DNA from 2 places in the Paenibacillus sabinae T27 genome. Region 2 is predicted to be linked to the other one. Evidence: riboswitches for the same ligand, from Rfam matches in the RefSeq annotation. Region 2 holds a riboswitch; the other holds the start of a gene.

Region 1 (4,182 bases), 590 kb from region 2:
AAACCGTTACTTACGATTTCGCTCGTCTGATGGAAGGAGCAACCGAACTGAAGTGTTCTGAGTTCGCTGATGAAGTGATCAAACACATGTAGTGAGGACGATCACATTGGCCATCAAACATGTAAATAATGCAGCGCCTGTAGTCAATGTGTGACGAATTGACAAAAATATGAACGGCATCCCCATTTTATTTCGATAAAATGGGGATTTTCTTTTGAGAAGCGGTGGCAATTGGTTATAATATTTACGAATGTAACTTATATCATAGACTTATCGGGAGGAATCTGATATGGATTGGGATGTTTTAATGTTCTTACATATGATCGGCATGCTGGCGTTGGGATTCTACCTGGTGCTGCCTTTCATCCTTGGCCGGATGGAGAAGCTTTCTCCCGCGGCCAAGGAGGGGGCGCTTAGCGCCATTACCGGATTTAACCGTTTCGCCCAATACGGCCTTGTTGTCCAACTGCTAACAGGAGGCTATCTGATGACCAAAGCAGATGTTTCGGTTCCGTGGATGATTATCGTAACGCTGCTGCTGCTCGCGATGTTCGCCCTGGGCGGCATTATGAGCAAACCGCTTCGGTTGGCCGCCTCAGGCATGAAGCAGGGCCGAAATGTATCCATAGAAACCGGCAAAATCCGCACATTGAGCGCACTGCTGGCGGTATGCTTGCTGGTCATACTGTTCTTTATGGCTTTTGACGGGATTATTTAAGCCGCACACAGCCGTGCGTATTGCCGCTTCCTTACGGGAGCGGTTTTTTTGTGCTGCGGGGGACGGCGCTCTTAGGTTCCTGTCTAGCGTAATGGACAAGCTTCCAAATGGGCCGGTCTTCGGCTGGGCCGGGACAGGCCTGTTTGAGCCTCCGGCAAATGGTTAATTTAACTATCGTAAAGGGAACGCATAATTGCACATCCCAAAGACATCCTAAGGAAAGTCTGAGCTTTTACAAACTTTCGAAAGGAGAATGAAAGATGTCCAATAGCAGTCAGCAAACCCAGAAGACGCTGCCGCCACAGCATCAGGATCGTCAACCCGGCCTGGAATCGGAAATGACGCCGCGGCCGAAGTATGAGCCGGCGGCATACAAAGCGGCTGGCAAGCTGCTTGGCAGGGCGGCGCTCATTACAGGCGGTGACAGCGGGATCGGCCGCGCGGTTGCCGTGGCTTTTGCCAAGGAGGGGGCCGATGTGGTCATTTCCTATCTGAACGAGCACACTGACGCCGAGGAGACGAAGCGGCAAGTCGAGCAGGAAGGGCGCAAATGCATTCTCATATCCGGCGATATTGGCGTTGAAGCCTTCTGCCAGGATCTCATCAACAAATCGGTGGAGGGTCTTGGCAAGCTGGACATCCTCATCAACAATGCCGCGGAGCAGCATCCGCAGGAAAAGATCGAGGATATTACTTCCGAGCAGCTGGAGCGGACGTTCCGCACGAATATTTTCTCGATGTTCTATTTGACGAAAGCGGCGATGCCTCATTTGAAAGAAGGCTCCACCATCGTCAATACGACGTCGATTACGGCATACAGAGGAAACCCTCAACTGCTGGACTATTCGTCCACTAAAGGCGCTATCCTTGCCTTCACACGCTCGCTTGCCATGAATCTGGCCGACAAAGGCATTCGCGTCAACGCCGTCGCGCCGGGTCCGATCTGGACACCGCTCATTCCGTCCACCTTTGACGAGAAAAAGGTCAGCGAGTTTGGCTCCACCCAGCCGATGAAGCGTCCGGGGCAGCCGGAAGAGCTGGCGCCGGCCTATGTCTATCTTGCTTCCGATGATTCGACGTATGTGACCGGCCAGGTTATGCACGTCAATGGCGGAGAAATCGTGAACGGCTAACCGTTCACGCCTTGAAATCAACCGCGTTAGCGGTAGGGTACAAAGCCTCCGGTCCGCTAGAGCGGCCGGGGGCTTTTTTTCACGCAAGGGGTATGATGAGAAGGAAGAATATGCTATGCTGTAGAAGATTCATAACCGCATAGCGATTGACACTAGGGGTGCCGCATGGCTGAGACGAACGTGATTGTTCGGACCCTTTGAACCTGATCTGGATTGTACCAGCGTAGGGAAGTGGAGAGTGAATAGCTGCATCCGGGCCTCATCTGAGGTTCGAACCAATCCGCAGTTTTCAGCCGCCTTCCTTCGGGAGGGCGGCTTTTTTGGTGCGATTAACGAAATTTGGAAGGAGAGGATGGCTGTGCATGCGGCACAAGATCCCCTTAACCGGCGTTCCGCTGCTGCGGGCATTAAAGACAGTGATCCCGAGATTCATCTTATTTCCGGCGGCGAGACGCGGCTGGACAAGTTTCTGCTGATTGCGGAAACGGTCCATTCATGGGTTGATTACATCCATTTGCGAGAGAAAGCGTGTACAGCGAATGAGCTGTACCAAGCAGTGAAGGAGATGACACGGCGTGGAGTACCGCTTGCCAAAATCGTCGTGAACGACCGGCTGGATGTCGCGCTGGCTGCGGGAGCCGGCGGCGTCCAGCTTGCGGGACACAGCCTTCCTCCTGCAGCTGCCCGTCCGCATGCACCGGGGCTGCGCATTGGCCGCTCCGTCCATTCTCCGGCGGAGGCGGCCGATGCCGCGGGCGAAGGAGCGGACTACTGCCTCTACGGGCATGTGTACGCCTCGGCCAGCAAGCCGGGCTTACCCGGCCGGGGCCTGGACGGACTCGCGGAAACCGTCCGGACCTGCCCGGTTCCGGTCATCGCGATCGGCGGCATTGAGCCGGGAAATGCAGGGCAAGTTCTCTCCACCGGAGCGGCGGGCATTGCCGTGCTCTCGGGCATTTGCGGCGCCGCCGATCCGGCCGCGGCGGCAATGGCTTACCGAGCCGCGGTCCGGGCGGCCCGGCTTGAAAGGAGGTGAAGGCCATGATGCTGTATATCAACGGCAGCGAGACCCGGCTTGACGAAGCATGCGGGACGCTTGCGGATCTGCTGAGCCGTCCCGAATGGAAGGAACGACGGATGATCGTGGAACTGAATGGGATCATCGTGGGCAAGGACGATTACGGGCAGGTCACGCTGGCCGACGGGGACCGTGTCGAGCTGGTGCATTTTGTGGGAGGAGGCTGAGGTTGAGGTGATTTCCGCCGGAGAGGACAGATATAGCAGACAGGAACGCTTTTATGGAATCGGAATCGAGGGCCAGAGGAAGCTTGAGCAGGCAAATGTGCTTATCATTGGCGCCGGGGCACTTGGCTCTGCATGCGCGGAGACAATGGTACGCTCGGGCGTCGGTAAGGTGACGCTTGTGGACCGGGATTACGTGGAGTGGAGCAACCTGCAGCGGCAAAACCTGTACAGCGAGCAGGATGCGGCGGAGCGGATGCCCAAAGCGGTGGCGGCGGCACGCAGGCTGCGCAGCGTTAATTCCTCCGTAGAGGTCAAAGGAATAGTAGCGGATATTTCAGCAGAGGAGATCGGCCTTTACACGCGGGATATAGACCTTATACTCGATGCGGCGGACAATTTCGAGGTGAGGATGATTGTCAATGATATTGCCGCAAGGGATGAAATTCCCTGGATCTATGGCGCCTGCACCGGCAGCTACGGGATTTCCATGACCATTGTCCCCGGGCAGAGCGCCTGTCTACACTGTCTGCTGGACGGGCTTCCGGCCGGAGGGGATACCTGCGACACGGCGGGTATTATCGGTCCCGCCGTACAGATGACCGCCGCCTATCAGACGGCCGAGGCGCTAAAATGGCTGTCAGGGAACAGCGGCGCGCTCCGCGGAACCCTGGTCTCCTTCGACCTGTGGGCGAACCGCCACTCGTCAGTGGATACCACAAGGCTGAAGCGGGCCGATTGTCCGTCCTGCGGCGACAAGCGGACGTATCCGTATTTGTCGCCGGGCAGCCATTCCAGAACGACCGTGCTCTGCGGGCGGGATACGGTGCAGATTCGCCCGCCAAGTCCGGCGAGACTGGATTTGGAGGAGTGGGAGCGGCGGCTTTCCGCTTACGGCCGGGCCGAGCGCAATCCGTATATGCTTTCACTGACGCTGGAGAAGCACCGTCTGGCGGTCTTTCCCGACGGAAGGGTGCTTGTTCACGGAACGGGAGATCCCGCCGAAGCCCGTTCGCTTTATCACCGCTATTTTGGCTGACCGCTCTATTATCAGGAATGGGAGGATGAAATCATTATGCAGGATGCTTT
Region 2 (4,182 bases):
GTTTCGTAAACCGTACTAGTTGGAGGTGCAGCTATATGACATTTACCAAAAAAGCGCTGGCAGCCGTTTCGATCAGCGCATTAATGATGCTGTCAGCAGGAAGCGCAGTCTTTGCCGCCGGAAGCGGATTCACTGATCTTGGTTCCGTTCAGGGTAAGGAGAAAATCGAGAGCCTGAAAGACCGCGGGCTTATAAAAGGAATAGACGGCTCGAAGTTCTTGCCGGGTTCCTCCTTGAGCGCAGCTCAAGGTATTCAGTTTATTGCGGGAGGCCTGCAGCTCAGTCTCGCTGCTATAGACTTCATTAAGGCTCCCGTTGCCAGCGATATTTTCACCAAAGTCAAGAACGATGCCTGGTATGCCGAAGCTTTTATCAACGCGCATTATAACGGTATCGAAGTCCCGACGGATATCGATCCCAAGGAGCCGATGACCAAACAGCAGTTCACCGCCCTGCTCGTACAAGGCCTTGAAAAAGCCGGCAATCTGCCGATGATCAAGCTGGCTCCGGCGAAAATCGCGGACGAAGACCAGATTGACCCTTCTTACCAGGGCGGCATTCAACGCTCCCTCGCGTACAAGATCACCGCGCTCGACAAAGACGGGAAGTTTCATCCGGAGAGCAAGCTGACCCGGGCTGAAGCGGCTGTCATGCTGTATAACGCCTTGGAGTATCTGAAAGTTCACGGCAATCGCTAAACTGTTTAGAGAAACGCACTTGCCTCCTGTACGGACGGCATCCGTGCGTTTCTTTTTTGCCTGCGCAGACGAAATCATGAAAAGCGGTTTACTCCTGAAGCATTCCTTATTAAACTATTGAAGTAGTTTTCATATAAAGGAAGTGTAGGCAATGTCCAATCAATTAAAAGCCGATTGCGCACAATGCTTCGGTTTATGCTGCGCAGCTTTGCCTTACGCCAAATCTGCCGATTTTGCAGCCGATAAAGCCGGAGGCATCCCCTGCCCCAACTTGCAGGCCGACTACCGCTGCGGTATCCATAAAGATCTCAGAGCAAAAGGCTATAAGGGCTGTACCGTCTATGAATGCTTTGGCGCGGGGCAGAAAGTATCCCAAATTACTTATAAAGGTAACGATTGGCGAAAAAATCCGGGGTCGGCCCAGGAAATGTTCGAGGTCTTTCCGATTATGCAGCAGCTGCATGAGATGCTGTGCTATTTGAATGAAGCATTGGAGAGGCAAGAGACCGGACCGATACATACCGATTTGCGGGCTGCTCTGGAATCAACCGAAAATCTCACAAAGCTTGACCCGGAATCGATTTTAAAGCTAAACGTCCCCGTCCATCGGGCGGTCGTTAATGATCTCCTGCTTCAGACAAGTGAACGGGTGCGGGCCAAAGTTCCGCCGCGGCATCATAATCACCAAAAGGCAAAACCCAAAATGAGCAAGAGAAGCGACTACATCGGGGCCAATTTGCGGGGAGCCGATCTTAGTGGCGCCAATTTGAGAGGCGCTCTGCTGATCGCAGCCGACCTCCGAAATGCAGACATGCGACAGGCCGACCTGATTGGCGCCGATTTCAGGGATGCTGACTTAAGCGGCGCAGATCTCACGGGAAGTATTTTTCTTACGCAAGCACAAATCAACTCGGCTAAGGGCGATATTCATACGAAGCTGCCGCCCTCGTTAACGGTTCCCAGCCATTGGATGACCTAATGCCTGGAACGGCCCTTGTATTGTACCCTTGTATTGTAAGCTTGCTTGGACCCAAACGATTCATTGAGGGACCTCAAGGGATATGGTATAGTTAGAACCAATAATAACCGAATACAAGACCGCAATTTCACTAGGGGAGTCACCTGACTGAGACGGAGCCGCGAGCTTCGGACCCTTGGAACCTGATCTGGATCATACCAGCGGAGGGAAGTGGAACCTGAGCTTTTACTTGACTGAAGCCGGACAGCTAGTGCTGATGTTCGGCGGATTTCTAAAGGCCCGTTCATTTCTCTAAAGGAAATGGACGGGTCTTTGTTCATTTAAAGGAGGGTTGACCCGCTATCGAAGAACTTTTAACTCTTAAGCGCCTTTCTTTTTCGTTTCCGCAGCAGAAGCCCGTATTTTCGGATCTGTCATTGACAGTTCGCAAAGGCGAATTCGTCAGCATCGTCGGCGCCAGCGGCTGCGGCAAGAGCACGCTGCTGAAAGTGATAGCCGGACTGCTGGAGCAGTCGGCGGGAGACATCCGGCTTCGCGGCACCGACTCCGGCTCAGGCGCCAACCGGCTTGGCCATATCGCCTACATGCCTCAGCAGGATCTTCTGCTGCCCTGGCGGACCGTGCTGGACAACTGCGTGCTGCCGCTTGAGATTAAAGGCCGAGCCTCCAGCGGCACCAAGGCCGAGGCGCGTGACATGCTGAAGCGTGTCGGTCTCGCCGGTTATGAGCTTGCTTATCCGCATGAGCTGTCCGGCGGGATGCGGCAGCGGGCCGCCTTTGTCCGCACGCTGATGAACGGTGGCGAATTGATGCTGCTTGATGAACCGTTCGGCGCGCTCGACGCGATGACCAAGCGGGACATGCACCGTTGGCTGCTGGAGCTGTGGGGGAACCTTAAGCGGACGGTGATGTTCATCACGCATGACCTGGAGGAAGCGGTTCTGCTCAGCGACCGCATCTTTCTGATGCCTGCCGGAAGCGGCGGCGCCCTTCAGGAGATGAACGTCGGGCTGCCAAGGCCCCGGAGCATGCAGATGAACTTTGAACCCGGCTTTGTATCCTTACGGGCCGAGCTGGAGCGGAGGCTATATGAAACGCGCGCCGTTTAATGAATTGATTCACCGCTCAGGCGCTTTCCTTCTCCTATTGCTGCCCGTTCTCGCCATATGGGAAGCCGCCGTTCGCTTGGAACTTGTTCCGTCCTTTATCCTGCCCGCTCCTTCTTCGATCTGGACGGCGCTCGTCCGAAACGCAGGGCTGCTGCTCGGCACCCATCTGCCCGCTACTCTTGAGGAAGTTGCTATCGGCTGTATGATGTCGGTGGCAGGCGGCATTTTGCTCGGAATCGGCATGCATCTGTCCCGGACGCTGGAGAAGGCGCTCTATCCATTGATTATCATCAGCCAGACGATTCCATTGATCGCGCTCTCCCCCATTTTTATTATGTGGTTCGGGTATTCCCTGTGGAGCAAGGTTGCCGTCGTCTTCCTGACGGCGTTCTTTCCGGTGGTCGTCGGTGTCTACGACGGTCTGGGCAAAAGCCGCGGCGCCTATCAAGAGCTGCTGCTGACGATGGGCGCAAGCCGCAGGCAGCTGCTGCTTAAAATCGGCGTTCCGCTGGCGCTCCCCTCCTTTTTCTCGGGGCTGAAGCTGACGGTAGTGTACTGCGTGATCGGCGCAACCATCGGAGAATGGCTCGGAGGGACGCGCGGTCTCGGTTATTACAGCCGCCGGATGGCCGGAAGCCTGCACAGCGCCGAAATGTTCGCCGCGATTGCCCTGCTCTCGGCGCTCGGCATCGCCCTTTTTCTCACAGTCCGGCTGCTGGAACATCAGATTCTTAAGAAAAGAGGTACATATTGATGAAATTTTTTACCCGAAGTAAAGCTATGCTGCTGTCTGCCCTAACGATGCTGTTTGTGACAACCGCTTGTGGAGGCTCTTCGCCGTCCGGCGATGCGGCGGCTTCCTCCGCGCCCTCACAAGCCCCCATTGCATCGGCCAGCCCGGCCGAACCTGCTCACAAGCTGACGCTTATGCTCGACTGGTATCCGAACGCCGTGCATTCTTTTTTGTACGCCGCCCAGGAACAAGGGTATTTCGCCAAGCAGGGACTTGATGTAGAGATTCAAATGCCGGCCGACACGAATGACGCCCTGAAGCTCGTCGCCGCCGGCAAGGTTGATCTGGCGCTGAGCTACCAGCCGCAGGTACTGATGGCCCGGGGGGAGAAGATTCCCGTCAAAGCGCTGGCCGCCATTGTCCGTCATCCGCTAACCCACCTGATGGTGCCTGCAGACAGCTCCATACATAGTCCTAAAGATTTGGCAGGCAAAAATATCGGCTATTCCTCCATCCCGCTGTATGAGGCGATGGTCAAGACGATGGTCAAAGCCGATGGCGGAGATCCGGACAAAGTGAATTTCGTGGATGTGGGCTACGATTTGATCCCGGCCATTTCCACCGGACAGACCGACGCCATTATGGGCGCGTTCATCAACCACG

The links. Region 2 has a riboswitch for thiamine pyrophosphate ahead of PSAB_RS11570 (ABC transporter ATP-binding protein). Riboswitches for the same ligand answer to the same signal wherever they lie in the genome.
Region 1: it holds a riboswitch for thiamine pyrophosphate, as region 2 does, so the genes downstream of both, PSAB_RS08765 (thiamine phosphate synthase) here and PSAB_RS11570 (ABC transporter ATP-binding protein) in region 2, are expected to answer to the same signal.

What each region holds. Positions count from the first base shown of each region.
Region 1 is NZ_CP004078.1:1,925,046-1,929,227, forward strand. Features, by position in the region: gene icd (NADP-dependent isocitrate dehydrogenase) at 1-92, shown strand, start outside; gene PSAB_RS08755 (hypothetical protein) at 290-718, shown strand; gene PSAB_RS08760 (SDR family oxidoreductase) at 979-1,851, shown strand; TPP riboswitch at 1,996-2,098, shown strand; gene PSAB_RS08765 (thiamine phosphate synthase) at 2,090-2,887, shown strand; gene thiS (sulfur carrier protein ThiS) at 2,893-3,096, shown strand; gene PSAB_RS08775 (ThiF family adenylyltransferase) at 3,104-4,132, shown strand; gene PSAB_RS08780 (thiazole synthase) at 4,169-4,182, shown strand, end outside.
Region 2 is NZ_CP004078.1:2,516,504-2,520,685, reverse strand. Features, by position in the region: gene PSAB_RS11580 (S-layer homology domain-containing protein) at 36-698, shown strand; gene PSAB_RS11575 (pentapeptide repeat-containing protein) at 850-1,677, shown strand; TPP riboswitch at 1,800-1,903, shown strand; gene PSAB_RS11570 (ABC transporter ATP-binding protein) at 2,094-2,786, shown strand; gene PSAB_RS11565 (ABC transporter permease) at 2,767-3,540, shown strand; gene PSAB_RS11560 (ABC transporter substrate-binding protein) at 3,540-4,182, shown strand, end outside.